Streptomyces collinus: one gene and its partner. Each later gene encodes a partner of the first gene's protein in a complex. Links are inferred from orthologs where the notes say so. Each region holds a gene or a part of one and is shown in the gene's direction. Other genes may lie near its edges. The genes, in order: dnaN and RFN52_RS06115.

Region 1 (14,646 bases):
GCTGTCGTGGGGCATCGAACTGCTGCAGACCGGCGTGCCCGGTCAGGTCGTCGACGTCGACTCGCTGTTCCTGAACACCGCGGGCGTGGCCCTCGCGCACCTCGCGCTGGTCCCGGCGGGCCGCTCCTGGCTGCGCCGCCGTACCGCCGCCCGCGTGCTGCGTGCGCCCCTCCCGCCCGAGGAGCCGGCTCAGGGTCGGACCCCGACGATTCCCAGGGTCGGGATCGCCCCGTGGAGCGACGCTTTGCCCCCTTCGTCTCCGTAGCGTGGAGTGCAGATGGGGTACTCGGACGAGAGACCCCACGCACACCGACGTTGAAGGAGTCGCACATGTCCCGCCTCGCCCGCCCCACCCACGGCCGCATGATCGGCGGAGTGTGCGCCGCGCTGGCACGGCGCTTCGGCACCTCCGCGACGACGATGCGCGTGATCTTCCTCGTCTCGTGCCTGCTGCCCGGCCCGCAGTTCCTGCTGTACATCGCCCTGTGGATCGTGCTGCCCTCGGAGGACAAGGTCCACGGCAAGACCCAGACGGCCTGGTGACACCCTGATGCGAGAACGCCGATGGGGCGCACCCCGTGCGGGTGCGCCCCATCGGCATGTGTGTCCGCCTCGGCGGGTGGGTCAGCCGACCGGCACTCCGTTCACCGGCAGGCCCTGCGTGGGCAGGCCCTGCACCGGGAGTCCGCCCAGCAGGCCGGCCGGACCCGTCGGGCCCGTGGCGAGCACCTGCTCGGTGACCGGCTGCGCGGCGGCCAGACCGGCACCGGCCGCCGGCTGTCCCTGGCCCAGCGCCTCACCCGAGCCCGGCAGCGTCTGGGAGAGCTGCTCCGCAGGGAGCGCCGCGGTGACGGTCTCCAGCGTCTGGGCGGTGTCCGGGAGGGCCGGGGCGGCGTTGGCGGCGCCCGCACCGGAGGCGGCGAAGGCGGCACCGAGCGCGGCGACACCGAGGGACTTGGCAGCAGACTGCTTCATGAAATGCGTCCTCGTAACGGGATGACGGGATGGGTGAGCGGTCCAGCGACCGTAAACACCCGGCGCCACCCGCCGCAAACATCGAAATACGGTCGGATTTGCGAACACCGTCTGCATCCGCAGTACGCCGAATACCCCGGATCAGCCCTCGGCATCAGCAGAACCACTGGTGGAAGCGGTCTGACGGAACAGCCATTCGGATTTCAGCTCGGCATATCCGGGCTTGATGACGTCATTGATCATGGCCAGCCGTTCATCGAAAGGAATGAACGCTGATTTCATCGCATTGACGGAGAACCACTGCATGTCGTCGAGCGTGTATCCGAATGCCTCGACGAGGTGCTCGAATTCCCGGCTCATGCTGGTGTGGGACATCAGGCGGTTGTCCGTGTTGACCGTGGCACGGAAGTGCAGCCTGCGCAGCAGCCCGATGGGGTGCTCGGCGTACGAGGCGGCGGCCCCGGTCTGGAGGTTGGAGCTCGGGCACAGCTCCAGCGGGATGCGCTTGTCCCGGACGTAGGAGGCGAGCCGCCCGAGTTCGACGCGGCCGTCCTCGTGGACCTGGATGTCGTCGATGATCCGCACGCCGTGCCCGAGCCGGTCGGCGCCGCACCACTGCAGGGCCTGCCAGATGGAGGGCAGCCCGAAGGCCTCCCCGGCGTGGATGGTGAAGTGGTTGTTCTCGCGCTTCAGGTACTCGAAGGCGTCGAGGTGCCGGGTGGGCGGGTAGCCGGCCTCGGCACCGGCGATGTCGAAGCCGACGACGCCCAGATCGCGGTAACGGTTGGCGAGTTCGGCGATCTCCAGGGCGCGGGCCGCGTGCCGCATGGCGGTGAGCAGCGCGCCGACACGGATGCGCTGCCCGTTCTCGTGTGCGCGCCGTTCTCCTTCCCGGAAGCCCTCGTTGACGGCCCCGACGACCTCTTCGAGGCTGAGGCCGCCCTCCAGGTGCTGCTCGGGGGCATAGCGCACCTCGGCGTAGACGACGCCGTCGGCGGCCAGGTCCTCGGCGCACTCGGCGGCGACCCGGACCAGGGCGTCGCGGGTCTGCATGACGCCGACGGTGTGGGAGAACGTCTCCAGATACCGCTCCAGGGAGCCGGAGTCGGCGGCTTCGCGGAACCACACGCCGAGCTTCTCGGGGTCGGTGTCGGGGAGCTGGGTATAGCCGCTCTCGCGGGCGAGTTCGACGATGGTGCCGGGGCGCAGACCGCCGTCGAGGTGGTCGTGCAGCAGAACCTTGGGCGCCCGGTGGATCTGGTCCGTTGTCGGGGTGTTCGCGGTGGTCTGGCTCGTCATTTCCGCACTCTAACTCCTACGCGCGTAGAGGGCGCGGCCCCGGCTGCTTTACTTTTTCGTCGATACGTAACGGTGACCCCGAGGACGGGTCGAGTACACCCGCGCTTCTGACACTGTTCTGTCATGGCACACCAAGCGACGCCGGTTCGCAGGGCCCGGCTGGGCAGGGCACTCGGTCCGCAGCCGACGGCGGTGAGCGGCGCGGTGCTGCTGCTCCCCGGCGGTGACGAGGTCTCCGCCCGCAGACCGTCCCCCATGCTGGCGACCGCCTCCATGCGCGCCGTCGGGCGACGGCTGGCCCGCGCGGGCCGGGACGAGGGTCTCGCCGCGCACGTGGTGCACTACCGCTACCGCGGCTGGAACGGCAGCGAGGCCCATCTCGCGCAGGACGCCACCTGGGCGGCCGACGAGATCGTACGGCGCTACGGGGACGTCCCGGTCTGCCTCGTGGGTCTCGGGATGGGCGGCCGGGCAGGGCTGCGGGCGGGGGGCCACGACGCCGTCAACTCCGTGCTGGCGCTCGCCCCCTGGCTGCCGGAGGAGGACGTCGCGGCGCCACCCGAACCGGTGAAGCAGTTGGTCGGACGCCAGGTGCTGATCGTGCACGGCACGAACGACGGGCGGACGGATCCCGAGCTGTCGTTCCGGCTGGCGGCGCGGGCGAAGAAGGCGAACCGGGACGTGTGCCGGTTCGAAGTGCACGCCGACGGGCACGGGTTGCACCAGTACCGGGACGAAGTGCTGGCGCTGGCCGAGGACTTCGTGATGGGGGCGTTGTTCGGGCGGGTGGTGTCGAGGCCCGTGCGGGACGCGTTCGCGGCGCCGCCGCCGTTGGGGTTGCGGATGCCGCTCGCGGCGGGGTTCAGTCCTTCGAGGCGGTAGCGCCATGTGAGGTGCCCGTGGTTTTCGGGGTGCGGGTTTGTGGTGGGTTGCTCGCGCAGTTCCCCGCGCCCCTCAAGTCGGCAGCAAACTGCCTCTTCTCGAGAGCAGGAACTTCTTGAAAGCCGCCACCGGCGGCGTGTCCGGATGGCCCTCCAGCCAGGCCACGCCGATCTCGCGGGCCGCGCGGGGGGCCGTGACCGTCAGTTCCACCACCCCGGGGCGCGGGACCGCCGGCGGGGGCAGGAGGGCCACTCCCAGGCCCGCCGCCACCAAGCCCCTCAGCGTTTCCGCCTCCTCGCCCTCGAAGGCGATGCGGGGCTTGAAGCCGGCCTCCTTGCAGAGGTCGTCGGTGATGCGGCGCAGGCCGTAACCGGGTTCCAGGGTGACGAAGGTTTCGTCCGCGGCCTCGGCGAGGCGGATGCGGCGGCGGCCGGCCAGGGAGTGGTCGGCGGGGACGACCAGGCGCAGCTTCTGCTCGTCCAGGCGGCGGGCCACGAGGTCGGGGGCGTCCGGCACCGGGGACGTCAGGCACAGGTCGAGCTCGCCGGCGCGGAGGCGTTCCAGCATGGCCTCCCCGTAGTTCTGGACGAGGCTGAAACGGACGCGCGGGTGGTCGGCGCGGAAGGCGTGCAGCAGGCCCGGGACGGTCTCGGCGCCCATGGTGTGCAGGAAGCCGAAGGCGACCTTGCCGGTGGTCGGGTCGGCGTCGGCGCGGACCTCCTCGGCGGCGCGCTCGACCTCGGCCAGGGCACGTTCGACGGAGGTGAGGAAGGTGCGGCCGGCCGGGGTGAGGGAGACCGTGCGGCCGTGCCGGGCGAACAGGTCGACGCCCAGGTCCTGCTCCAGGCGGGCCATGGAGCGGGACAGGGTCGACTGGGGGACGTTCATCTCCTGGGCGGCGCGGGTGACGTGCTCGGTGCGGGCGACGCCCGCGAAGTAGGCGAGGCGCGGCGCCAGCAGCTTCGACATCTCTGCCATGTCTTCTGTGTCACTGCTTGGTGACAGGCGTGGCTGTGAGCTTGGTTGATGCACCATGGGAACGATTATGACCGTTCCATGCATTGGACGGATGAGTGCGGCGTCCGTAGGTTCGAGGCATGTCTCCCGCCAGTACCGGGGCGTCCACGATCGTGGGCGCCGATGCCTCTGTTCCCACCCCCGATGCACGTGTCTCCCCGGGCGGCCCCGGCTACCGCCGGATGAGCTTCGCCCTCTTCCTCGCGGGTGTCGCGACCTTCGCGCTGCTGTACTCCACGCAGGCGCTGCTCCCGCTGATCTCCGGCGAGTTCGGTGTGGCGGCGAGCGACGCGAGCTGGACGGTGGCCGCCGCGACGGGCGGGCTGGCGCTGTTCGTGCTGCCGATGAGCGCCCTGTCGGAGCGCTTCGGACGCCGGGCGGTCATGACCGCGTCGCTCGCGGTGGCCGTCACGCTCGGGCTGCTGGTGCCGCTCGCCCCCTCTCTCGGTGTGCTGATCGCGCTGCGGGCGCTGCAGGGCGCCGCCCTCGCCGGGCTGCCCGCTTCGGCGACGGCGTATCTCGCGGAGGAGGTCAGCCCGAAGGCGCTGGTCACGGCGATCGGACTGTTCGTCGCGGGCAACAGCGTCGGCGGGATGAGCGGCCGGGTCATCACCGGCTGGGTCGCGCAGGAATGGGGCTGGCGGATCGCCGTCGGGGTCATCGGTGTGATCGCGGTGGCGTGCGCGGTGGCCTTCCGGCTGCTGCTCCCCGCCCCCAAGCACTTCAAGGCCGGTTCGCTGCGGCCGCGCGTCCTGGCCCGGACGGTCCGCGGCCACCTGTCCGACCCGCTGCTGTGCCGGCTGTACGCGATCGGCGCACTGTTCATGACGGTGTTCGGCGGTGTGTACACGGTCATCGGCTACCGGCTGACCGAGGCTCCGTTCTCCTTGCCGCAGGGCATCATCGGCTCGATCTTCCTGGTCTACCTGGTCGGCACGGTGTCGGCGTCGACGGCGGGCCGGCTGGTCGGGCGGCTGGGCCGGCGGGGCGCGCTGTACGCGGCGGGCGGTACGACGACGGCGGGTCTGCTGTTGTCCCTGGCGGACTCGCTCCCGCTGGTCCTGGCGGGCCTGGTCCTCATCACGGCGGGCTTCTTCGCGGGCCACGCGGTCGCCTCCTCCGCGGTCAGCAAGACGGCCACGCACGGCCGCGCCCAGGCCTCGGCGCTGTACCAGTCCGCGTACTACATCGGTTCCAGCGCGGGCAGCACGGTCGGCGCGATCGCCTTCCACGCGGGCGGCTGGGCCGGGACGGTCGGGGTCGGACTCCTGGCGGTCCTGGGCGTCGTCACCATCACGGTCTTCGGCACCCGGGCGGCCCGGCTGCAGCGCCGGGAACTGGCCACGGCCGCCTGAGACTCTGCGGCATCCCCCCTGGTCGGGGCCGGTTGTCAGTGGGTGCGGATAACGTCCGCGCCGGCTGGTCACCGGTTTCGAGCAGGGGGATTTTTCATGGAGCTCCGCATCGACCGTACGGAGTTCGCCGATGCCGTGGGCCGGGCGGCCCGCGCGCTGCCCGGCCGGACACCGGTGCCGGTGCTGGGCGGGCTGCTGCTGGAGGCGGGCGCGGGGCGGCTGGCCGTGACGGGGTTCGACTTCGAGGCGGCGGTTCGGGTGGAGGCCGACGCGGAGGTCACGGCCCCCGGGCGGGTGCTGGTCCCGGGGCGGCGGCTGCTGGACGTCTGCCGGGTGCTGCCGGACGGGCCGGTGGGCTGTGTGCTGGAGGGCTCGCGGTTCACGGTGGAGGCGGACGGTACGCGCTTCGGGCTGTCGACGCTGCCGCTCGCGGAGTACCCGTCGCCGCCCGGGCCGCCCGCGCCCTACGGCACCGTCGACGCCGCCGCCTTCGCGACCGCCGTCGCCCAGGTGGCGGTCGCCGCCGGACGTGACGACACGCTGCCCCTGCTGACGGGCGTACAACTGCGCCTCGACGGCGGGGAGATGACCCTGTCGGCCTCGGACCGCTACCGGTACGCGGTGCGGCGGCTGGAGTGGAAGCCGGAGGTCGCCGCCGGTGACGGGGTCGTGGAGACACTGCTGCCCGCGCGGCGGCTGCTGGACGCGGCGCGGTCGCTGGGGCGCGGCGGGAACGTGCGGATCGGGTGGGAGCCGGGCGGGGGCGGCGGGCTGGTCGGATTCGAGAGCGGGCGGACGCGGACCGCGCTGCGGCTGCTGGACGGGCGGCTGCCGTCGTACACGTCGCTGTTCGACATGGCGGGGGCAGCGGTCGCCGAGGTGGCGCGCGAGGACCTCGCGGAGGCGGTGCGGCGGGTCGCGGTGGTGGCGGAGGCGAACAGCCCCGTGCGGCTGGACTTCTCGGCCGGCGGATCCCTACGGCTGCGCGCCGGCTACGGCGACGACGTGGCGGCCCAGCGGCTGCCCGCCACGCTGAGCGGCGCCGACGAGATGCCGGTCGCGTTCAACCCGGCCTACCTGCTGGACGCCCTGACGTCCTTCGAGAGCCCACGGGTGCGGCTGGAACTGCTCGGGGCGGGGCAGCGGGCGCTGCTGCACGCCGTGCCGGGCGACGGGGAGGCGGATGCGGGCGCGGAGGCCGGGGAGCACCGGCATCTGCTCATGTCGGTCAAGGAGCTCGTGTGAAGGCCCGCACGTCGGTCGCCGCCGGTCTGGATCACCAGCTCCCACCTGCGCTTTTGTGCGCTCGGGGGGCCGTTGTCAGTGGGCTGCGGTAGCTTCCGGAGTGCTGGAGCGCAATGGCGCGTGAACAGAACGTCCACAGGGGTGGGTGGAGATGGCGAACGGCACGGCGGCACCGACGGACCTGGACAGCAGGCTGGAGGCACACCGGACGGAGCTGACGGGGTACTGCTACCGGATGCTCGGCTCCTCCTTCGAGGCGGAGGACGCGGTGCAGGACACGATGGTCCGCGCCTGGCGCAGCTACGCCACATTCGAGGGCCGCTCCAGTCTGCGCTCCTGGCTCTACCGCATCGCGACCAACGTGTGCCTGGACATGCTGACCGCGGGCAACAAGCGCGCCCGGCCCATGGACCTGACCGAGTCCACCCCGCTCGCCCAGGCCGCCCTCTCCCCCCGACCGGACAACACCTGGCTGGAGCCCATGCCGGACGCCCGTGTGCTGCCCACCACCGGTGACCCGGCGGAGGCGGCGATCGCCAAGGAGTCCGTGCGGCTCGCGTTCATGGCCGCCCTGCAGCAGCTCCCGGCCAAGCAGCGGGCCGTGCTGATCCTGCGCGAGGTCCTGGCCTGGAAGGCCAGTGAGGTCGCCGAGCTGCTGGACACCTCGGTGGCGTCGGTGAACAGCGCCCTCCAGCGGGCCCGTGCCACCCTCGCCGAGCGGCAGGAGCGGGGCGCCGCGGCGGCCGTCTCCGACCCGCTGGACGAGGACCAGCAGAAGCTGCTGGACCGCTATGTGGCGGCCTTCGAGGGCTACGACATGACGGCGCTGACGGCGCTGCTGCACGAGGACGCGGTCATGACGATGCCGCCGTTCGACCTGTGGCTGACCGGCACGCGGGACATCACCGGCTTCATGACCACCCTCGGCGCGCCCTGCGCGGGCTCCCGGCTGGTGCCCGTCCAGGTCAACGGCCTGCCCGGGTTCGCCCAGTACAAGCCGGACCCCGAGAAGGGCGGCTTCACGCCGTGGGCGGTCCAGGTGCTGGAGATCTCAGACGGCCGGATCACCGGGTTCCACTGCTTCCTCGACACCCAGCGCTGGTTCCCGCTCTTCGACCTCCCCCTCCACCTCGAAGCCGAGACCGACCAGGTCGAGCAGGGCGCGTAGCGCCGGATCGGGGTCGCGCAGCCGGATCCGCCCCCCGGCGCGGCGGGCGGCCAGCTGGAGCCTCCCCAGCAGATCGACGGCGGCGAGGCCCGGCGGCCCCAGGCCCGCGACATCGCACACCACGACCCGGGCACCGCTGCCGTGCAGCAGTGCCCGCACATCGTCGCTGAGCCCCCTCACCTCGTCCCGGGTGACGGGGCCGGGCAGTACGAGCACGGGCGGTGTCATGGCGTCCACGATCGGTAGACCGGGCGGGCGGCGGTAACTCATCGCGGCTGTCCGTCCTGTCGGCGCCGTAAGGATCACATTGACCTGGGCAGTGCCTTCCCCGGAGGGTTGGCTGTATGCCCCACCGATCCGGCCCCGCCGTACTGCCCGCTGCCCTCGTCGCCGGTGGGGAGGAGCCGTGCAGGGGGTGCTGAGCGGGTTCGCGGTCATCGCCGTCGTCATCGGCGTCGGCTATCTGATCGGCCGGCGGGGGTATCTGGGCGACGGCGGCCGTGAGGTCCTGACGAAGCTCGCCTTCCATGTGGCGTCGCCGGCGCTGCTCTTCACGACCCTCGCGCAGGCCGACCTGTCCGTGATCTTCTCCGACCGGCTGCTGGTCACGGCGATGAGCACGGCAGCGGTGGCGGGGATCTTCGTGGCGGTGGGGGCGGCGCGCGGCTGGGGCGTGGGCCGGACGACGATCGGCGCGCTGTGCTCCAGCTACGTCAACTCCGGGAACCTGGGCATTCCGATCGCCGTGTACGTGCTGGGTGACGCGTCGCTGGTCGCGCCGGTGCTGCTGTTCCAGCTGGTCGGTGTCACACCGGTGGCGCTGACGGTGCTGGACCTGGCGAGCGGCGGGGGGAAGCGTCCCCTGTGGCAGCGGCTGCTCACGCCGCTGCGCAATCCGATAGCGCTGGGCTCCCTGGCCGGGGTGGTGGTCTCGGCGTCGGGCCGCACGGTGCCGGGCCCGCTGTTGGACCCCCTGACCCTGATCGGCAACATGTCGGTGCCCGCCGTGCTCCTGGCCTTCGGCATCTCCCTGCGCGGCAGCACGCTCCCGCTGCGCGGCGCGGAACGGGCCCCGGTACTCCTCGCCGTGGCCCTGAAGTCCGTGGTCCAGCCCCTGGTCGCCTGGGCCCTCGCGGCGGGCGTCTTCGGTCTGCGCGGCGCCCTGCTGCTCGACGTGGTGGTGACGTCGGCGCTGCCGGCGGCGCAGAACCTCTTCACGTACGCGAGCAGCTACCGGGTGGGCGAGGTGCTGGCGAGGGAGGCGATCCTGCTGTCGACGGTGCTGGCGGTGCCGGTGCTGGTGGGGGTGGCGGCTGTGTTGGGGTGACTCAGTTCTCGGCGAACTCGCCGGTGTCGATATCGAGGCCGAAGGGCTCGGGCAGCGTGATGAGTTCTCCGAACTTGCCCGCGTCGAGAACCCGGTAGACATCCCGTTGCGGTTCGCCGTAGAGCGTGATGGTGGGACCGCCGGGGGCCCAGCCGTCGATGAGCAGATACAGCGGGACACCCGCCTGGGCGTAGCCTGCGGCCTTTTTGATCCGGTCGTGCGCCGCGTTCGACTTGGACGTGATCTCGACGATGAGTTCGGCGGCAGCCGCTGGGATGAAGTTGCCACCCTCGTCCCGGAGAACCTGCCTGGGGGCTACTGCAAGATCAGGAATGTAGAGCCCGTCACGGGACGGGACCGCCGTACCCAGGGTCTGGTAGATGCCCCAGTGCCTGGGGATGACCTCGTACAAGGCGCGCTGAACCAGGTCAGCGATGTCGTTGTGGGCGTTGGACGGCGGTGGTGCCACGGTGACGATCCCCTCGATGATCTCCACCTTGCAGCCCTCTGGCGCGTCCGTCTCCTGCCAGATCCGGACGAGGTCGTCCCACTCGTGCCCGTTGGCCGGCGAGTGGTCGACGGTGAGTGCGCTCATGGCGGTTCTCCAATCGGTGCGTCACCGATCCCAGCATGCCGAACGGGACCGGCGGGGGTCCACCGATCCCGTTCACCCGAAGGGGAAACCGCCTGGTCAGGCGATACGTTCCAGCACCACCGGCGACGCCGTGAAGTCCGTCCCGGGCGCCGCGACGTCATAGGCGCCCTCGATCGACTGGAGGGCGTACTCGAAGCGCTCGGGTGTGTCGGTGTGGAGGGTCAGGAGGGGCTGGCCCTCCGTGACCGTGTCGCCCGGCTTGGCGTGCATCTCGACGCCGGCGCCCGCCTGCACCGGGTCCTCCTTGCGGGCACGGCCCGCGCCGAGGCGCCAGGCCGCGACGCCGATGCCGTAGGCGTCGAGGCGGGTCAGGACACCCGAGGCCGGGGCCTTGATCACGTGCTGCTCGCGGGCCACCGGAAGCGTCGCGTCCGGGTCGCCGCCCTGGGCCGCGATCATGCGCCGCCAGACGTCCATCGCGGAGCCGTCGGCCAGCGCCTTCGCCGGGTCGGCGTCCTTCACCCCGGCCGCGTCCAGCATCTCGCGGGCCAGGGCGACCGTCAGCTCGACCACGTCCGCCGGGCCGCCGCCCGCCAGGACCTCCACCGACTCGCGGACCTCCAGGGCGTTTCCGGCGGTCAGACCGAGGGGGGTGGACATGTCCGTGAGGAGCGCGACCGTCTTCACGCCGTGGTCGGTCCCGAGGCCGACCATCGTGGAGGCCAGCTCACGGGCGTCCTCGATGGTCTTCATGAAGGCGCCGGTGCCGACCTTCACGTCCAGCACCAGCGAGCCCGTACCCTCGGCGATCTTCTTGGACATGATCGAAGAGGCGATCAGCGGGATGGCCTCGACCGTGCCGGTGACGTCCCGCAGGGCGTAGAGCTTCTTGTCGGCGGGGGCCAGGCCGTCGCCCGCGGCGCAGATGACCGCGCCGGTGGTGTCGAGGACGTGCAGCATCTCCTCGTTGGAGAGCAGCGCACGCCAGCCGGGGATCGCTTCGAGCTTGTCCAGGGTGCCGCCGGTGTGGCCGAGGCCGCGGCCGGACAGCTGCGGTACGGCCGCGCCGCAGGCGGCGACCAGGGGGGCGAGCGGCAGGGTGATCTTGTCGCCGACGCCGCCCGTGGAGTGCTTGTCGGCGGTCGGGCGGGACAGGGACGCGAAGTCCATGCGCTCGCCGGAGGCGATCATCGCGGCCGTCCAGCGGGCGATCTCGCGGCGGTTCATGCCGTTCAGCAGGATCGCCATGGCGAGGGCGGACATCTGCTCGTCGGCGACCTCCCCGCGGGTGTACGCGTCGATGACCCAGTCGATCTGTGCGTCGCTGAGTTCACCGCGGTCCCGCTTGGTGCGGATGACGGAGATGACGTCCATGGCCATGGCTTGGCTTCCTTCCGAGGGTTCCAGAAGCCGCACGGCCCCTCTGAGCCGGTCGCGTGAGCAACTCAGAGGGGCCGCACGGGGGTTACTTGCTGAGGTGTTCCGGGCCGAAGGCCTGGGGCAGCATCTCCGAGAGCGGCAGGATCCCGGCGGGGGTCTCCAGCAGCATCTCCGGGCCGCCGAACTCGTGGAGCAGCTGGCGGCAGCGGCCGCACGGGACGAGTGTGTCGCCGTTGCGGTCGACGCAGGTGAAGTGCGTCAGTCGGCCGCCGCCGGTGTTGTGCAGCTCCGACACCAGACCGCACTCGGCGCACAGTCCGAGGCCGTACGAGGCGTTCTCGACGTTGCAGCCGGAGACGATCCGCCCGTCGTCGACCAGGGCGGCCACGCCGACCGGGTAGCCGGAGTAGGGGGCGTACGCCCGGGACATGGCGTCCCGGGCCACCGCGCGCAGCTTCTCCCAGTCGACGGCGGAACCGGCGTCGGTCACTTGCCCTGCCCCTTCCGGTACGGCATGCCGTTCGCCCTCGGCATCCGAAGCCGCTGGGCGGACAGGGCGAGGACGACCAGGGTGATGACGTACGGCGTGGCGGAGACGACCTGGTTCGGGACCTCGTCGGTGGTCGCGTACCAGGCGAACACCAGGGCGCCGGCGACCAGCGTGCACACGGCCGGGACGTACTTCTTGCGGACGACCAGCCAGATGGCGCCGATGATCAGCAACAGCGCGCCGAGCAGCAGCAGGGCGTGGACGTTGGCGGAGCCGCCGCGCAGGTTGAGGCTGTCGGTGTAGCCGAACAGGCCCGCGCCGAGGGCGAGGCCGCCCGGCATCCAGTTGCCGAAGATCATCGCCGCGAGGCCGATGAAGCCGCGTCCGCTGACCTGACCCTCCAGGTAGAAGGGGTTGGCCACGATGGACAGGAAGACACCGCCGAGGCCGGCCAGACCGCCGGAGATGACGACGGCGATGTACTTGTACTTGTAGACGTTGACGCCGAGGGACTCGGCGGCCACCGGGTTCTCGCCGCAGGAGCGCAGGCGCAGGCCGAACGCGGTGCGCCACAGGATCCACCAGGTGGCGGGGATCAGCGCGACGGCGATCAGCGTCAGCCAGGACACGTTGGTGACCAGGCCGCCGAGCAGGCCGGCGATGTCCGAGATCAGGAACCAGCCATGGGCGTTGAGGTCCCTCAGGGCGTCGGACAGACCGGGCACCGTGAAGTTCCCGAGGGATTCCACCGCCGGGGACTGCTTGGCGGAGCCGCCGGTGTGGCCCTCGAAGGCGAGGGGCGCGAGGTAGCGGGTGGCGCCGAGGGCGAGGATGTTGATCGCCACACCGGAGACGATGTGGTTGACGTTGAAGGTGACGGTCACGAAGGCGTGCAGCAGACCGCCGATCGCGCCGCCGAGGATGCCGACCAGGACCCCGGTCCACGGGCCCCACTGGAAGCCGGCCCAGGCCCCGAACCAGGTGCCGAGGATCATCATGCCTTCGAGGCCGATGTTGACCACGCCCGCGCGCTCGGCCCACAGGCCGCCGAGACCGGCGAGGCCGATCGGGACGGCGAGCTGGAGCGCGGTGGACATCTGGCTGACGTTGGTGATGCCGTCGGCGCCCGTGATGATGCGGACGATCGAGGTGAGCGCCAGGCCTCCGGCGATGATGAGCAGCAGGACGGGCCACGACAGGCGACGGCCGGTCGGCGCCGCGGGCTGCAGCGAGGGCTGGTTGACGTCGGTCGCGGTGGTCATCGGCCAGCCACCTCCTTCGTGTTCTGGGCGCCGAGCACGTGACCGGCGGCGAGTTCGGCACCGACGCGGCGCTGCTGGCGGCGCAGGCCCCATTCGCGGACGGCCTCGTAGGAGACGACGACCGAGAGGACGATCAGGCCCTGCATGATGACCGCGATCTCCTTGTCGTAGCCGTGGAAGTCGAGCTCGGGCGAGGCCTTGTCGAGCCAGGCCCACAGCAGGGCGGCGAAGGCGATGCCGACGGGGCTGTTGCGGCCCAGCAGGGCGATGCCGATGCCGAGGAAGCCGATGCCGGTGGGGAAGTTCAGGCTGTAGGTGTGGGTGTCACCGAGCAGGATCGGCAGGCCGGCGAGGCCCGCGATGCCGCCGGAGATCAGCATGGCGCTGAGCACCATGCGCTTGGGGTCCACGCCACTGGCCGCGGCGGCGGTCTGCGAGGCACCGGAGGCGCGCAGGTCGAAGCCGAAGCGGGTGCGGTTGAGGACGACCCAGTAGCCGATGCCGAGCAGCACGGCGAGCAGCACCAGGCCGTAGATCTCGCCGGCCGCGCCCATCGGGATGCCGGGGATCCAGCCGGACTCGTACATCTCGCCGGTGGTGTTGTTGTTGCCGACCTTCACGCCGAAGACGTCCGGCAGCCACAGGTAGGCGATCACGGAGGTCGCGATCGCATTGAGCATGATCGTGGCGACGACCTCGCTGACGCCGCGGGTGACCTTGAGGACACCGGCGATGCCGGCCCAGAAGGCGCCGGTGAGGACGGCCGTCAGGAGCAGCAGCGGGACCTGGATCGCGGCGGGCGTGTTCACATGGGCGCCGACGATGGCGGCCATCATGGCGCCGAGCTGGTACTGGCCGTCGACGCCGATGTTGAACAGGTTCATCCGGAAGCCGATGGCCACCGCGAGGGCCGCGATGTAGTACATCGAGGCCTGGTTGATGATCAGGACCTGGATGTCGGAGAAGCTGAGCTGCTCGAACATCAGGGCGAACGGTTCGAAGGGGCTCTTGCCCGACGCGAGCAGCACGATCGCGCTCAGGACGAAGGCCACGGCCAGCGCGATGACCGGTCCGGCCACCGCGAGGAGCACGCGCTCCTTGTCGAACTTCTTCATCAGCGGGCCTCGTCTTCCGGAGACTCGGGGGCGTCGGCCTTCGAGATCTCGGGGGTGTCGTCGTGCTCCAGGTGCCCGGTGGCGGCACCGGTCATGGCCGAGCCGAGCTCCTCGGGGGTGATGGTGGCCGGGTCGGCGTCCGCGACCAGCTTGCCGTTGTAGATCACGCGCAGCGTGTCGGACAGGCCGATCAGCTCGTCCAGGTCGGCGGAGATCAGCAGCACGGCCAGGCCCTCGCGGCGCGCCTCGCGGATGTGATCCCAGATGGCGGCCTGGGCACCGACGTCCACGCCCCGGGTGGGGTGGGCGGCGATGAGGAAGCGCGGCTTGTGGCTCATCTCGCGGCCGACGATCAGCTTCTGCTGGTTGCCGCCGGACAGGGAGGCGGCGGTGACGTCGATGCCGGGGGTGCGGACGTCGTACTCCGTGACGATCCGCCGGGTGTCCTCCTGGGCCGCCTTCGGGTCCAGCCAGACGCCCTTGGCCAGCGGCTTCTCCGTGACGTGGCCGAGGATGCGGTTCTCCCAGAGGGGTGC
Region 2 (14,671 bases), 4.2 Mb from region 1 along the record:
GAGGCGCGGCCGAGCACGCTCCGCAGCGACCGAGTGCGGTGCCGAGCAGCGGAGGGACGACGTCCATGGCGTCCGAGCAGATCGGCTATCGCGGCCCCACGGCCTGTGCGGCCGCCGGTATCACCTACCGGCAGTTGGACTACTGGGCCCGCACGGGGCTCGTCGAGCCGAGCGTGCGCCCCGCCTACGGGTCCGGGACGCAGCGGCTGTACAGCTTCCGGGACGTGGTCGTCCTGAAGATCGTCAAGCGGTTCCTCGACACCGGGGTGTCCCTGCAGAACATCCGTACGGCCGTCCACCACCTCAGGGAACGCGGTTTCAGCGATCTGGAGCGCATGACGCTGATGAGCGACGGCGCGACGGTCTACGAGTGCACCTCGCCCGACGAGGTCCATGCCCTGCTCCAGGGAGGCCAGGGTGTGTTCGGGATCGCCGTGGGCGTGGTGTGGCGGGACGTCGAGAGCGCGCTGTCCCAGCTGCACGGCGAGCGGATCGACACCGGCGAGACCCTGGTCGGGCCCAATCCCGCGGACGAGCTGGCGCGTCGGCGGAATCGGGCCGTCTGAGCCGTCCGGCAGCGCAGGACCGCACGCGGCCGCAGGAGGCGGGACGTTTCCGCACCGGAGGCAAGCGGTTTCCCGTTGGGCGTTCGGAGCGGTCGCGTGGGGCGTTCAGGGCGGTCGCGCGGGGCGTTGTCAGTGGCGTAGGGCAGCATCGGAGTTGTGAGAACCGCGCCCACGATCCTGCATCTCGACATGGATGCCTTCTTCGCCTCGGTGGAGCAGGCGTCCAAGCCGAGTCTGCGCGGGAAGGCCGTGGTGGTGGGAGGGCTCGGGCCGCGGGGCGTGGTGGCGACCGCGTCGTACGAGGCGCGGGTCTTCGGGGTGCATTCGGCGATGCCCATGGGGCAGGCCCGGCGGCTCGCGCCGAACGCCGCGTATCTCGTGCCGCGCTTCAATTTCTACCGGTCGATCAGCGAGCGGGTGATGGAGCTGCTGCGGGCACTGTCGCCGCTGGTGGAGCCGCTGAGCCTGGACGAGGCGTTCGTGGATCTGGAGGCCGGAGGCGTGGCCTGGGACGAGCGGTCGGCGCGGCTGGCCGGGGTGAAGCTGCGCGCGGACATACGGGCCGTCACGGGGCTCACCGGGTCGGTGGGTCTCGCCGCCTCCAAGATGCTCGCGAAGATCGCCTCGGAGGAGGCCAAGCCCGACGGGCTGGTGGTGATCGAGCCCGGGACGGAGCGGGCCATGCTCGCGCCGATGTCGGTGCGGACGCTGCCGGGGGTGGGGCCGGCCACGGGGGACCATCTGAGGCGGGCAGGGATCACCACGGTCGAGGAGATCGTCGAGGCGGGCGAGGACGAACTGGTCCGGCTGCTGGGAAAGGCGCACGGGCACGGTCTCCACGCCATGGCGCTGGCGCGGGACGACCGGCCCGTGGTGGCGGAGCGCGAGACGAAGTCGGTGTCGGTCGAGGACACCTACGACGTCGACATCCACGACCGGACACGGGTCGGGCTGGAGGTGCAGCGGCTCGCCGAGCGGTGCGTACGGCGGCTGCGCGGGGCAGGGCTGTCCGGGCGGACGATCGTGCTGAAGGTGCGGCGGTACGACTTCTCGACGCTCACCCGGTCCGAGACGCTGCGCGGGCCCACGGACGATCCCGGGGTGATCCGCGAGGCGGCGGCCAGACTGCTGGACTCGGTCGATACGACCGGTGGGGTGCGGCTCCTCGGGGTGGGGGTCAGCGGCCTCGCCGATTACACGCAGGAGGACCTGTTCGCCCAGGCGGCGGGGGAGCGGGCGGTCGCGGAAGGCCCGGTCGAGGAGCACGCCGTGGCGGCGGCCGAGGAGCAGCCGTCGCTCGCCGAGCGGCGGTGGCCCGCCGGGCACGACGTGCGGCACGCCGAGTTCGGGCACGGATGGGTGCAGGGCAGCGGCCTCGGGCGGGTCACCGTACGGTTCGAGACGCCCGACTCGGAGCCCGGGCGCGTGCGGACCTTCCGGGTCGACGACCCGGATCTGGAGGCGGCCGATCCGCTGCCGTTGGTGTTACGAGGGACCGAAGGGGGAGACGAAGCGCCCGGGACGGCGGCTCAGGCCGTCTCGTCGGTGCCCGCCAGCTTGCCGAAGTCGTGGTCCGGGAGCGGGGGCGGGGCGGCGACGTCGAGACCGTAGTGGTGGTAGAGCTGCAGTTCCTGCTCCGGGGAGAGGTGACGGCCGACGCCGAAGTCGGGGGCGTCCTTGATCAGGGCGCGTTCGAAGGGCACGTGCAGGGCGCCCTCGATCAGTTCACTGGGCTCCAGGGGGACGAATGCGTCCCTGCTGAACAGACCGGTCCGTATGGCCGCCCACTCCGGCTCGCCGGTGGCGTCGTCGAGGTAGACCTCGTCGATGGTGCCGATCCTGGTCCCGTTGCGGTCGAACGCCTTGCGGCCGATCAGGTTGCGCGGATCGATATCGGTTCGCACGGGCCCTCCAGCTGGTCGCACCTCATCCGTAAACACTACAAAACGGTACAAGTGGGGATGCGGCCACTCGACGGTTCGTGCGTTGACCTCGCTGGTACGCTGGCAGCGGCTGTTGACCCCGTGCGGGAGAGTCCTCCAGACACCATCGGAGGCGCCGAAGGAGCAAATCCTCCCCGGAATCTCTCAGGCTCACGTACCGCACGGACGAGGTCACTCTGGAAAGCAGGGCGGGTGTCGACGGCGTCCGCTCTCACCGACGGTGAAAGCCGGAGGCCTTCGGGCGATCCGGTGAAGCTCTCAGGTTGAGATGACAGAGGGGGAGGCCGTCCGGGTACCCGTGCCGTGGTGCCCCTCGCAGGTCGTGTCGACCAGGAGGCCTCCGTAATGACCGCCCACCGCATTCCGCTCTCCGAGCTCGAAGAGGCAGTCCCCTTCGAGCAGCGCCACATCGGCCCCGACCACGAGGCCTGCGCCAAGATGCTCGCCCACGTCGGCTACGGGTCGCTCGACGAGCTCACGGCCGCCGCGGTCCCGGCAGTGATCAAGAGCACCGAGGCACTGGACCTCCCGGGCGCCCGCAGCGAGGCCGAGGTGATCGCCGAGCTGCGCTCCCTCGCCGACCGCAACGAGGTCCTCGGCTCCATGATCGGCCTCGGCTACTACGGCACCTTCACGCCGCCCGTCATCATGCGCAACGTCATGGAGAACCCGTCCTGGTACACGGCCTACACGCCGTACCAGCCGGAGATCTCGCAGGGCCGGCTGGAGGCGCTGCTCAACTTCCAGACGATGGTCGCCGAGCTGACCGGTCTGCCGACCTCCGGCGCCTCCCTGCTCGACGAGGGCACCGCGGCCGCCGAGGCCATGGCGCTGTCGCGGCGCCTGGGCAAGAACAAGAAGGGCCTGTTCCTGGTCGACGCGGACACGCTGCCGCAGACCGTCGCCGTGATCCAGACCCGCGCCGAGCCGGCCGGAGTCGAGGTCGTCGTCGCCGACCTGAGCGAGGGCATCCCCGCCGACATCGCCGAGCGCGACATCAACGGCGTGCTGCTCCAGTACCCGGGCGCCTCCGGTGCCGTGCGGGACATCAAGCCGGTCATCGACCGGGCGCACGAGCTCGGGGCGCTCGTCACCGTCGCCGCCGACCTGCTGGCGCTGACGCTGCTGAAGTCGCCCGGTGAGCTCGGGGCGGACATCGCCGTCGGCACGACGCAGCGCTTCGGCGTCCCCATGGGCTTCGGCGGACCGCACGCCGGCTACATGGCAGTCCAGGACAAGATGGCGCGCAGCCTGCCCGGGCGGCTCGTCGGCGTGTCCGTGGACGCCGACGGCAACAAGGCCTACCGGCTGGCGCTGCAGACGCGTGAGCAGCACATCCGCCGTGAGAAGGCCACCAGCAACATCTGCACCGCGCAGGTGCTGCTCGCCGTCATGGCCGGCATGTACGCCGTCTACCACGGTCCGGAGGGCCTGAAGGGCATCGCGCGGCGCACCCACCGGTACGCCACCGTCCTCGCCGCCGGACTCGCGAACGGCGGGGTCGAGGTCGTGCACGGCTCCTACTTCGACACGGTGACCGTGCGCGTCGAGGGCCGGGCCGCCGAGGTCGTGGCCGCCGCCCGTGACAACGGGGTCAACCTGCGCCTCGTCGACGCCGACCGCGTCTCGATCGCCTGCGACGAGACCACGACGCGGGCCCAGCTGCGTGCCGTATGGGCCGCCTTCGGTGTCGAAGGTGTCGTCGAGGCACTGGACGCATCGACCGAGGACGGGCTGCCGGCCGCGCTGCTGCGTACCGACGACTACCTGACCCACCCCGTCTTCCACCAGCACCGCTCCGAGACCGCCATGCTGCGCTACCTGCGCAAGCTGGCCGACCGCGACTACGCGCTCGACCGGGGCATGATCCCGCTGGGCTCCTGCACGATGAAGCTCAACGCGACGACCGAGATGGAGCCGGTCACCTGGCCCGAGTTCGGGCAGCTGCACCCCTTCGCGCCCGCCGAGCAGGCAGGGGGCTACCTCACCCTCATCCACGAGCTGGAGGACCGCCTCGCCGAGGTCACCGGCTACGACAAGGTCTCCCTCCAGCCGAACGCCGGGTCTCAGGGTGAGCTGGCCGGTCTGCTCGCCGTCCGCGGGTACCACCGGGCCAACGGGGACGAGCAGCGCACCGTCTGCCTGATCCCGTCGTCCGCGCACGGCACCAACGCCGCCAGCGCCGTCATGGCGGGCATGAAGGTCGTGGTCGTGAAGACCGCCGAGGACGGCGAGATCGACGTCGATGACCTGCGGGCGAAGATCGAGCAGTACCGCGACCAGCTGGCCGTGCTGATGATCACGTACCCGTCCACGCACGGTGTGTTCGAGGAGCACGTCGCCGACATCTGTGCGCAGGTGCACGAGGCGGGCGGGCAGGTCTACGTCGACGGGGCCAACCTCAACGCTCTTGTCGGGCTCGCCAAGCCGGGGCACTTCGGCGGCGACGTCTCGCACCTGAACCTGCACAAGACCTTCTGCATCCCGCACGGCGGCGGAGGCCCCGGCGTCGGCCCGGTCGCGGTGCGTGAGCACCTCGCGCCCTACCTGCCGAACCACCCGCTGCAGCCCGAGGCCGGCCCGGAGACGGGCGTCGGCCCCATCTCGGCGGCTCCCTGGGGCTCGGCCGGCATCCTGCCCATCTCATGGGCGTACGTCCGGCTCATGGGCGGCGAGGGGCTGAAGCGGGCCACGCAGGTGGCCGTGCTCAGCGCCAACTACATCGCCAAGCGGCTGGAGCCGCACTACCCGGTCCTCTACACCGGTCCCGGCGGGCTCGTCGCCCACGAGTGCATCATCGACCTGCGCCCGCTGACCAAGGCGACCGGTGTGAGCGTCGACGACGTCGCCAAGCGGCTGATCGACTACGGCTTCCACGCGCCGACCATGTCGTTCCCGGTGGCCGGGACGCTGATGATCGAGCCGACCGAGTCGGAGGACCTGGCCGAGCTGGACCGGTTCTGCGAGGCGATGATCGCCATCCGCGCGGAGATCGAGAAGGTCGGCTCCGGCGAGTGGCCCGCGGAGGACAACCCACTGCGCGGCGCTCCGCACACCGCCGGCGCGCTCGCCGGGGAGTGGGAGCACGCCTACAGCCGTGAGGAGGCCGTCTTCCCGGCCGGGGTGTCGACCGCCGACAAGTACTGGCCGCCGGTGCGCCGCATCGACCAGGCCTACGGCGACCGGAACCTGGTGTGCTCCTGCCCGCCGCTGGACGCGTACGAGGACTGATCGGCCGACCGGTCAACGGGAGGGGCTCCGCGGTGCGGGGCCCCTCCCGCCGTCTCCGGGCTCGTCAGGGGGTGGCGAGTGACACCTCGGTCGCCTTGATCAGGGCGACGACGGGGATCCCGGGGGACAGGGCCAGGTCGTCCGCCGCGTCCCGGGTGATCGCGGCGGTCAGTTCGCCGCCCTCGACCGTGACGCGGACCGACGCCATCGCGTCGCCGGCCGCGATGTCCGTGACCGTCCCGGGGAGCTGATTGCGGATCGACAGGCCCTCGACCGGCGCGGTGGCCAGGGAGACCTCCGTCGACTTCATCAGGGCGCGCACGGTGGCGCCCGGGGTGAGACGGAGCTCTTCCGCGGCCTCGCGGGTGATCGCCGCGGTGAGGTCCTGGCCGCCGGTGAGGCGGACCCTGACCGTCGCCATGGCCTCGCCTGGAGTGACGGCGGTGACGGTGCCGGGGAGCTGGTTGCGGATGCTCAGGCTCATGGGTGCACGGTAGCCCGATGGCGGTGTTCGCCCTGGCAGGTGTGCGCTTGCGTCGCCTCCGCCTCCCCTCGGGGTTCAGACGCGGTCGATGTGGACGTTCGTCGACTTCACACGGGCCGTCGCCTCCATGCCGACCTCCAGGCCCAGTTCCTCCACCGCCTCGCGGGTGAGCAGGGAGACGAGCCGGTGCGGGCCGGCCTGGATCTCGACCTGGGCGGCGACGTCGCCGAGCTTGATCGCGGTGACGATGCCCGGGAACGCGTTGCGGGCCGAGGTGTACGTCGTGTCCTCCTCGGCGGAGCCGGACCGGGCCAGTTCGACCGAGAACGCGGCCAGGTCCCGCCCGTCGATGAGCCGTCGCCCGGTCTCGTCGCGGTGGGTCGTGATGCGGCCCGCGTCCGCCCAGCGGCGGGCGGTGTCCGGGCTCACGCCGAGCAGCCGTGCTGCCTGGCCGATCGTGTAGGACTGCATGCCGGTCACGATAGGCGCGCGGGAAGGGAACGGCGGATGCGGGGTTGGCCGTTGGGTATAACGCGATATAGCGTTAGTCCCGACTGGTGGGCCGGGTGCCGTGCCCGGGGGATCGGGGTGGAGTGATGGCGGCGGAGATCGTGCGGACCGGTGGATCGCCCGAGGTGAGGGCGTCGCACGCGGACCGGGACCGGGCCGTGGATGTGCTGCGCGTCGCCGCGGGCGACGGCCGGCTCACCCTGGAAGAGCTCGACGAGCGGCTGGAGGCCGCGTTGTCCGCCCGGACGATGGGCGAACTCGCCGTGCTGACGGAGGACCTGCCCGTGCCCGTCGGCGGGACGCCCGCCGAGGCCGACGGCGTGGTCCGGATCCGGCAGGAGGGGGCCTCGACCCGGCGGGGCGACGGCTGGGTGGTGCCGCGGCGGCTGGAGATCCGTTCGGCGTGGGGCGAGGTGACGCTCGACTTCACCGACGCGGTGATCACACACGACACCCTGGACATCGACCTGGACCTGCGCGCCGGCTCCCTGAAACTGCTGACCAGGCCGGGTGTCGTCGTGGACACCGACGGCCTGGTGATGAACTACTCGGCGCTCAAGGCGCGTCGGCCGGCCGACGCCCCCGTCCGGCTGCGGGTACGGATCACCGGCGAGGTCACCTACGGGCAGCTCGTCGTGCGCTCGCCGCGCAGGGGCTTCGGCAGGAGGAGCGCGACGGCCTGACTCAGCCCACGTGCACCCTCGGCCGCCGCTTGCGGTCCCGCTCCGCCTCGCGCAGGACCTCGCGCGTCACCGGGGCGACCTCGCCCTGGCCGAACAGGAAGAAGCGCAGGAAGTTGGCGAAGGGCCCGCCCTCGGTCCACTCGAAGTAGATGTGCGGGGTGCACCCCGTCGAGTCGCGGACGTGCAGCAGCAGCGCGGCCAGGGCGTTGGGGATGGAGGACGACTCCAGGGTCAGCACACGGTAGCGGCCGTGCAGCACCTCCCCGCGTACGGTCAGGCCCGCCTCGAACTCGGACGGGTCGGTGACCGTCACCTCGACGAAGACGAAGTCCTCCTGGCCGGGCACGTCGTTGTCCTGCCGGATCTGCTCGATCTTGTCGCGGTACTCGGCGATGTCGCGCCGGTCCGGCTCGTTGGCGATGAACCGCATCCGGCGGCTGGCCATGTCCCGGACGAAACGTTCCGCCATGTCGTCCAGCGTCACGCTGGTCACACGGAGCTCGAACGCCCGGGCCAGCCGTGAGAGCAGGGAGACCAGGATGATGCCGGCGATGAAGCAGGCGCCGATCTTCACGCCGTCCGGGCGCTCGATCACGTTGAGCACGGTGGTGTACAGGAACACCGCGGAGATCACCGCGAAGGCGACCGTCCAGTTCCGCTGCCGGGCCTTGCGGGCGGCGATGGTCACCGCGATCGCCGCGGAGCTGATGAGGACCAGCACGCCGGTGGCGTAGGCACCGCCCTGGGCGTTGACGTCGGCGTCGAAGATCCAGGTGACCACGAAGGCGATCAGTGTGAAGACGATGACCATGGGCCGCACGGCACGGGCCCAGTGCGGGGCCATGCCGTAGCGGGGCAGATAGCGCGGCATCAGATTGAGCAGGCCGGCCATCGCGGAGGCGCCGGCGAACCACAGGATGGCGATCGTCGAGGCGTCGTAGACGGTGCCGAAGGTGTTGCCCAGGTAGTCGTGCGCCAGATAGGCGAGCGCCCGGCCGTTGGCCTGGCCGCCCGCCTCGAACTCCTTCTCCGGGATGAGGAGGGTGGTGATGAAGCTGGTGGTGATCAGGAAGACGCTCATGATCAGCGCGGCGGTGGTGAGCAGCTTCTTCGTGTCGCGGATGCGGCCGGTCGGCCGGGCCTCGGTGTCGTCCGGGTCGCCCTTGACGTGCGGCATCACGGCGACGCCCGTCTCGAACCCGGAGAGGCCGAGCGCCAGTTTCGGGAAGACGAGCAGGGCGACGCCGATCATGGCGAAGACGTTGCTGTGCTGGGTGGTGAGGGCGCTCGACCAGTCGGTGACCACATGACCCGCGGTGATGACGTGGTAGAGGCCGACGATCACCACGACCACGTTCAGTGCGAGGTAGGCACCGACGAGGGCGACCGCGACACCGATCGCCTCCAGGAAGCCTTTGAGGAACACCGCGCCCAGCAGCGCCACCAGGATCAGGGTGATCAGCATCTGCTTGTCGTGCAGGACGCCGGTGAGATGCGGGTTCTCCACGAGGTGGGTGGAGGCGTCGGCGGCCGACAGGGTGATGGTGATGAGGAAGTCGGTGGCGGCGAAGCCCAGCAGGGTCAGCACGAACAGCTTGCCCTGCCAGAAGGAGAGCAGCCTCTCCAGCATCGCGATCGAGCCCTCGCCGTGCGGGCTCTCCTCGGCCACGCGGCGGTAGACGGGCAGGGCCCCGGCCAGCGTGACGACGACGAGGACGATCGTCGCGATCGGCGACAGCAGTCCGGCGGCGAGGGCCGCGATACCCGGCTGGTAGCCGAGCGTGGAGAAGTAGTCGACGCCGGTCAGGCACATCACCCGCCACCAGGGCTGGCCCCGGTGCGGGGGTTCCGGCTCGGCATGGGGCCCGGTGTGGCCGCCGCCCTTGCCCATGTCGGACAGGCCCTCCAGCATCCAGCTGCGCAGACGGCTGGGTGAAGGGGGCTCCGGAGGGCTCGGTGCCGGGTGCTCGGTGGTGGCCATCGACGTGCTCCCGATGTGCGGACTCAGCGTGGTTCCGGCCATCACTGGACGGCCCGATCAGCGTAAGCGGAGCGTGATGCCGTGGCCCCTGAATGCGGGGGTCGTGCGCGTCAAGCTTCCGTTAAGACTCGCGGCCGGGGCGGACGCGGATGCAGAAACGCGAGCTGAGAGCGCGTTCGGCGGCTCGGCTCGCGCGGTGTGGGGGGTCGGTCTCCGGCTCCTGGGCGGACACCCTGTGTGATCGCGATCAGGGCAGCTTCGTAACGTTCGCCTGACGAGCCGAATGTTTCGTCAGCCCTCCCCGTCGATGTCCTGACGCAAGATTCAGCGTGCACGAGGGGTTGCCACCGTTTACCCGCTGTCTCTAGGGTGCGGCAGCAGCGAACCTTTCTGGAACTACTTCGAAACTTTCGAGGAGCGCATGATGGGCGACCCCGCACTGTCCCGACGCGGCTTCCTGGCGGCCTCCGCCGCGGCCGGTCTGGGGATGACGGCACTGACCGCATGCGGCGGGGACTCGGACGGAGGGTCGTCCGGGACGACCACGGTCGAATGGTGGAACATCTCCACCACCGAGCCGTCCAAGACCGTCTGGGCTGCCCTCGCCCGGAAGTACGAGGCGCAGAACCCCAAGGTCAAGATAAAGATCGTCCAGATGGAGAACGACGCCTACAAGTCGAAGATGACGGCCCTGACCGCCTCCGGGAAGCTGCCCGACATCTTCCACACCTGGGGCGGCGGCGTGCTGAAGCAGCAGGTCGACGCCGGGCTCGTCGAGAACCTCACGGACCGCACCAAACCGTGGGGCGAGGCCCTGCTGCCGGTCGCCAAGGAGCCCTACCTGCTCGACGACCAGGTCTACGGCATCCCGTTCGACATCGGCATGATCGGCTTCTGGTACAACAAGGCGCTCTTCGAGAAGGCCGGCATCGCCGAGCCCCCGACCACCTGGGACGGTTTCCTCGACGCCGTACGCAAGCTCAAGGCCGCCGAGGTCACCCCGCTGGCGCTGGCCGGCAAGGAGAAGTGGCCCGGCATGTACTACTGGGCCTACCTGGCGATGCGCACCGCCGGCGCGGAAGCCCTCCAGAAGGCCTACGACGACAAGGACTTCACCGGTGCCCCCTTCGTCGAGGCGGGCGAGCACCTGGAGGAACTCGTCGGACTCCAGCCGTTCCAGAAGGGCTTCCTCGGCGCCGCCTACTCCTCACCCACCGGCCAGGCCGCCACCGTCGGCAACGGCAAGGCGGCGATGGAGCTCATGGGCCAGTGGGCGCCCACGGTCCAGGCCGACGCGGGCAAGGGCCTCGGCAAGGACCTCGGCTTCTTCCCGTTCCCCGCGGTCGAGGGCGGCAAGGGCGCCATCACCGAGGTGTTCGGCGGAGGCGGCGGACACGCCCTGCGCCGGGGAGCCCCGCAGGAGGCCGTCGACTTCCTCAAGTTCTTCGCGTCCGAGGCGACCGACCTGGAACTGGTCAAGAAGACCGGCGTGCTGCCCGTGGTCCCCGCGGCCGAGAGCGCCATCGCCGACCCCAACATCAAGGCCGTACAGGCTCAGCTGAAGGCGGCCACCGGCTTCCAGCTCTACCTCGACCAGGCCTACGCGCCCGCCGTCGGCCAGGAGGTCAACGACAGTGTGGCCGCGCTCATCGCCGGCTCCAAGTCGCCCGGGCAGGTCGCCCAGTCCATCACGAAGACCGCGAAGGAAGAGCAGTAGCCGGCGATGACCTCCACGTTCCTGCCGGACAAACGGGCCGGCCGCGGCGCCGGTGCCCCGCCCCCGGCCGCTGACCGGCGGCCCCCGGGGCGGACCCGGCGACGCGCGCTGCACTGGCTCACCGCGGCCGGCTTCCAACTCCCCGCCCTGGTGCTGTTCATGGGGCTCGTGCTGCTGCCGATGCTGTTCGCCCTGTACGCCGCGTTCTTCCGCTGGGGCGGCTTCGGCATGCCCTCCGACTACATCGGCGGCGAGAACTTCACCCGGCTCCTCCAGGACGACGTCTTCCTCGGCGACCTGTGGCGCTGTCTGGTCCTGGTGGTGCTGTCGCTCGCCCTCCAACTGCCGTTCGCGCTCGCCATGGCCGTGCTGCTCAACCAGCGGATGCGCGGCCGGGCGGTCTACCGGATGCTGTTCTTCGCCCCCTACGTCCTGTCCGAGGCGATCACCGGAATCCTCTTCGGCATGATCTTCGCCCCGGACGACGGCTTCGCCGACCAGGTCCTCGGCAAGGTAGGACTGGAGGGGCTGGGCGGGGAGTGGTTCGCGGATCCGTCCACCGTCATGGCGACCGTCTTCCTGGTCATGACCTGGAAGTACTTCGGCTTCCACATGATGCTGTACCTCGCCGGGCTTCAGGCCGTCCCCCGGGAACTGACCGAGGCGGCGCTCATCGACGGGGCGAGCGCCTGGCAGCGGTTCCGCAACGTCACCCTGCCGCTGCTCGCGCCCACCCTGCGCATCAGCGTGTTCCTGGCGGTCATCGGGTCCATCCAGCTCTTCGACCTGGTCTGGGTCACCACCGCGGGCGGTCCCGACCACCACTCGGAAACCATGGCCGTGACCATGTTCCAGTACGGCTTCAAGCGCTACCAGGTCGGCTACGCCAGCGCGATCAGTGTGGTCATGTTCGGCATCAGCCTCGTCTTCGCCCTCGCCTACCAGCGGTTCGTGCTCCGGCGCGATCTCGAAGGGGCCACCACGACCATGCGGGGGGACGGAAAGTGACCGCCAGTCAGAAGACCCGTGAGGGCGGCAGGACCTGGGGCCTGCACCTCGTCCTCACCGCAGTGGGCGCGGTCATGGCCGTCCCCCTGCTCTACGCCGTGCTCTCCGGCTTCAAGTCCACCGACGAACTCTCCCGCAACCCGGTCGGTCTGCCCGAGTCGTGGGTCACCTCCAACTACACCCAGATCCTCGGCTCGGGGGACTTCTGGCGGCTGATCGGCAACAGCACACTGATCGCGGTGGGCACGACCGTCCTGATCGTCGCCGTCTCCGCCCTGTCGGCGTTCTCCTTCGCGCGGTTCGCCTTCCGGGGCCGGGAAGCGCTGTTCACGCTGTTCACCATGGGGCTGATGTTCCCCTTCGCGGTGGCCGCCCTGCCGCTGTTCCTGCTGCTGCGCTCCCTGGACCTGCTGGACAACCCCCTCGGCGTGATCCTCCCGCAGGCCGCCTTCGGACTGCCCATGACGATCATCATCCTGCGGGGCTTCTTCCGGCAGATCCCCGGTGAGCTGGAAGAGGCCGCCACGCTCGACGGGTGCACTCCGTTCGGCTTCTTCTGGCGGGTGCTGCTGCCCATGGCCCGGCCCGCGCTCGGCACCGTCTCCGTGCTGGCCGTGGTCACCAGCTGGAACAACTTCTTCCTGCCGCTGCTGGTGTTCACCGACGCGCAGTGGTGGACGCTGCCGATCGGCGTCCAGCAGTTCCAGGGGCAGTACTCCGCCGAGTACGCGAAGGTCTTCGCCTATCTGGTGCTGGCCATGGTGCCCGCACTCGCCTTCTACTCGGTCGCCGAGCGTCAGCTCGTCGGCGGCCTCACCGCCGGCGCCACCAAGGGCTGACGCGCTCCGCCAACGTACGGCTCTGCCCACCCACCTGTCGTGAGGAGTCGCACCATGCGCACCACCCGTCTGAGACTCGCCGGCGCCGTCGCCGCGCTCCTGGTCGCCGCCGGCATCACAGCCGGCACCCCCGCCCACGCGGATCACCAGCAGCCCACCCTCGCCGACCTCGCCCAGCGGCACGGCCGCTACTTCGGCAGCGCCACCGACAACCCCGAGCTCGTGGACGGGCCGTACAAGGCCCTGCTCGGCAGCGAGTTCGACCAGATCACACCCGGCAACGGCATGAAGTGGTACGCGACCGAGCCCGAGCAGGGCGTGTTCGACTTCTCCCAGGGCGACGAGATCGTGAACCTCGCCCGGGCCAACCGGCAGAAGGTACGCGGTCACACCCTGGTCTGGCACAGCCAGCTGCCCGGATGGCTCACCAGCAGGGAGTGGACGGCCCCGGAGCTGAGGGCCGTGCTGAAGAAGCACATCCAGGCGGAGGTACGGCACTATCGGGGCAAGGTGTTCGCCTGGGACGTCGTCAACGAGGCGTTCAACGAGGACGGTACGTACCGGGAGTCGGTCTTCTACAAGACGCTCGGCCCCGGCTACATCGCCGATGCGCTGCGCTGGGCTCACCAGGCCGATCCTCGGGTCAAGCTGTACCTCAACGACTACAACATCGAGGCGACCGGCCCGAAGAGCGACGCCTACTACCGGCTGGCCAAGGAACTGAAGGCCGCGGGCGTCCCGCTGCACGGCATCGGCCTCCAGGCTCATCTGGCCCTGCAGTACGGCTATCCGGCCACCCTGGAGGACAACCTCCGCCGCTTCTCCCGGCTCGGCCTCGACACCGCGCTCACCGAGGTCGACATCCGGATGCAGCTGCCCGCGACCGAGGAGAAGCTGACCCAGCAGGCCCAGTGGTACGCCGACCTGACCGAGGCGTGCCTGGCGGTACGCCGATGCGTCGGCATCACCCTGTGGGACTACACCGACAAGTACTCGTGGATCCCGGCGTTCTTCCCGGGTGAGGGCGCGGCCCTGCCGTGGGACGAGGAACTGCGGCCGAAGCCGGCGTACTTCGCGCTGCGTGAGGCGCTCGGCGGGAAGTAGCGGGGGCGGACGGCGCCCTGCCCGACAGGGGGTGGCGGGGCGCCGTTCCTCAAGCCGGAGTCAGGCCGGAGGCGCGGTACTTGCCCGTACCACCAGGTCGGTGCCCAGTTCCACGCGCGGTGAGTCCGGCTGCTCGTCGCGGGTGAGCCGGAGCACCGTGCGCACGGCCAGTTTGCCCATGTCGGCCAGGGGCTGGCGGACCGTCGTGAGCGGCGGGGCCGACCAGCGGACCTCTGGAAGGTCGTCGAAGCCGACCACGCTCATGTCCTGCGGCACCCGCAGCCCGCGCCGGCGCAGCGCCTCGACAGCGCCGAGTGCCATCTGGTCGCTGGCCGCGAACAGAGCGGTCGGCGGTTCGGGGAGGTCGAGCAGGGTGGTGCAGGCGGTGAATCCGGACTCGGGGCGGAAGTCTCCGGGGACGACGAGGGACGCGTCGGGCGTGATGCCGGCGCCCTCCAGGGCCGCGCGGTAGCCGTCCAGACGGGCCCGTGAGCACAGCAGGCGGGGCGGGCCGGCGATCAGGCCGATCCGGCGGTGGCCGAGGGACAGCAGGTGTTCGGTGGCCGCGAGGCCGCCCGACCAGTTCGCCGCGCCGATGGTCGGGG

Evidence for each region.
Region 2: the proteins of dnaN (region 1) and RFN52_RS06115 are in contact, whole or in part, in a solved structure (PDB 1OK7), measured with the Escherichia coli proteins. The link is inferred for Streptomyces collinus from one-to-one orthologs.

What each region holds. Positions count from the first base shown.
Region 1 is NZ_CP133771.1:5,542,694-5,557,339, reverse strand. What follows is about bases 4,775-7,698. They hold dnaN (DNA polymerase III subunit beta), read left to right. Parts: upstream 4,775-5,624; coding sequence 5,625-6,773; downstream 6,774-7,698. Other genes in these bases: RFN52_RS25365 (sigma-70 family RNA polymerase sigma factor), read left to right, coding at 6,925-7,698; RFN52_RS25375 (MFS transporter), read left to right, coding at 4,775-5,528. Also shown: RFN52_RS25405 (VanZ family protein), read left to right, coding at 1-265; RFN52_RS25400 (PspC domain-containing protein), read left to right, coding at 331-543; RFN52_RS25395 (ATP-binding protein), read right to left, coding at 625-975; RFN52_RS25390 (adenosine deaminase), read right to left, coding at 1,117-2,274; RFN52_RS25385 (alpha/beta hydrolase family protein), read left to right, coding at 2,398-3,156; RFN52_RS25380 (LysR family transcriptional regulator), read right to left, coding at 3,229-4,191; more of RFN52_RS25375, read left to right, coding at 4,254-4,774; more of RFN52_RS25365, read left to right, coding at 7,699-7,941; RFN52_RS25360 (STAS domain-containing protein), read right to left, coding at 7,825-8,211; RFN52_RS25355 (AEC family transporter), read left to right, coding at 8,348-9,268; RFN52_RS25350 (Uma2 family endonuclease), read right to left, coding at 9,270-9,863; RFN52_RS25345 (thymidine phosphorylase), read right to left, coding at 9,960-11,243; RFN52_RS25340 (cytidine deaminase), read right to left, coding at 11,329-11,733; RFN52_RS25335 (ABC transporter permease), read right to left, coding at 11,730-12,995; RFN52_RS25330 (ABC transporter permease), read right to left, coding at 12,992-14,110; RFN52_RS25325 (ABC transporter ATP-binding protein), read right to left, coding at 14,110-14,646. UniProt on the Escherichia coli protein: Confers DNA tethering and processivity to DNA polymerases and other proteins. Acts as a clamp, forming a ring around DNA (a reaction catalyzed by the clamp-loading complex) which diffuses in an ATP-independent manner freely and bidirectionally along dsDNA.
Region 2 is NZ_CP133771.1:1,352,413-1,367,083, reverse strand. The notes cover bases 1-2,949. They hold RFN52_RS06115 (DNA polymerase IV), read left to right. Parts: upstream 1-722; coding sequence 723-2,177; downstream 2,178-2,949. Other genes in these bases: gcvP (aminomethyl-transferring glycine dehydrogenase), read left to right, coding at 2,855-2,949; RFN52_RS06110 (PRC-barrel domain-containing protein), read right to left, coding at 2,096-2,470; RFN52_RS06120 (MerR family transcriptional regulator), read left to right, coding at 1-566. Outside these bases: more of gcvP, read left to right, coding at 2,950-5,740; RFN52_RS06100 (TOBE domain-containing protein), read right to left, coding at 5,805-6,224; RFN52_RS06095 (TOBE domain-containing protein), read right to left, coding at 6,300-6,695; RFN52_RS06090 (DUF1707 SHOCT-like domain-containing protein), read left to right, coding at 6,821-7,417; RFN52_RS06085 (APC family permease), read right to left, coding at 7,419-9,398; RFN52_RS06080 (extracellular solute-binding protein), read left to right, coding at 9,823-11,115; RFN52_RS06075 (carbohydrate ABC transporter permease), read left to right, coding at 11,122-12,123; RFN52_RS06070 (carbohydrate ABC transporter permease), read left to right, coding at 12,198-12,962; RFN52_RS06065 (endo-1,4-beta-xylanase), read left to right, coding at 13,017-14,066; RFN52_RS06060 (LacI family DNA-binding transcriptional regulator), read right to left, coding at 14,127-14,671. UniProt on the Escherichia coli protein: Poorly processive, error-prone DNA polymerase involved in translesion repair and untargeted mutagenesis. Copies undamaged DNA at stalled replication forks, which arise in vivo from mismatched or misaligned primer ends.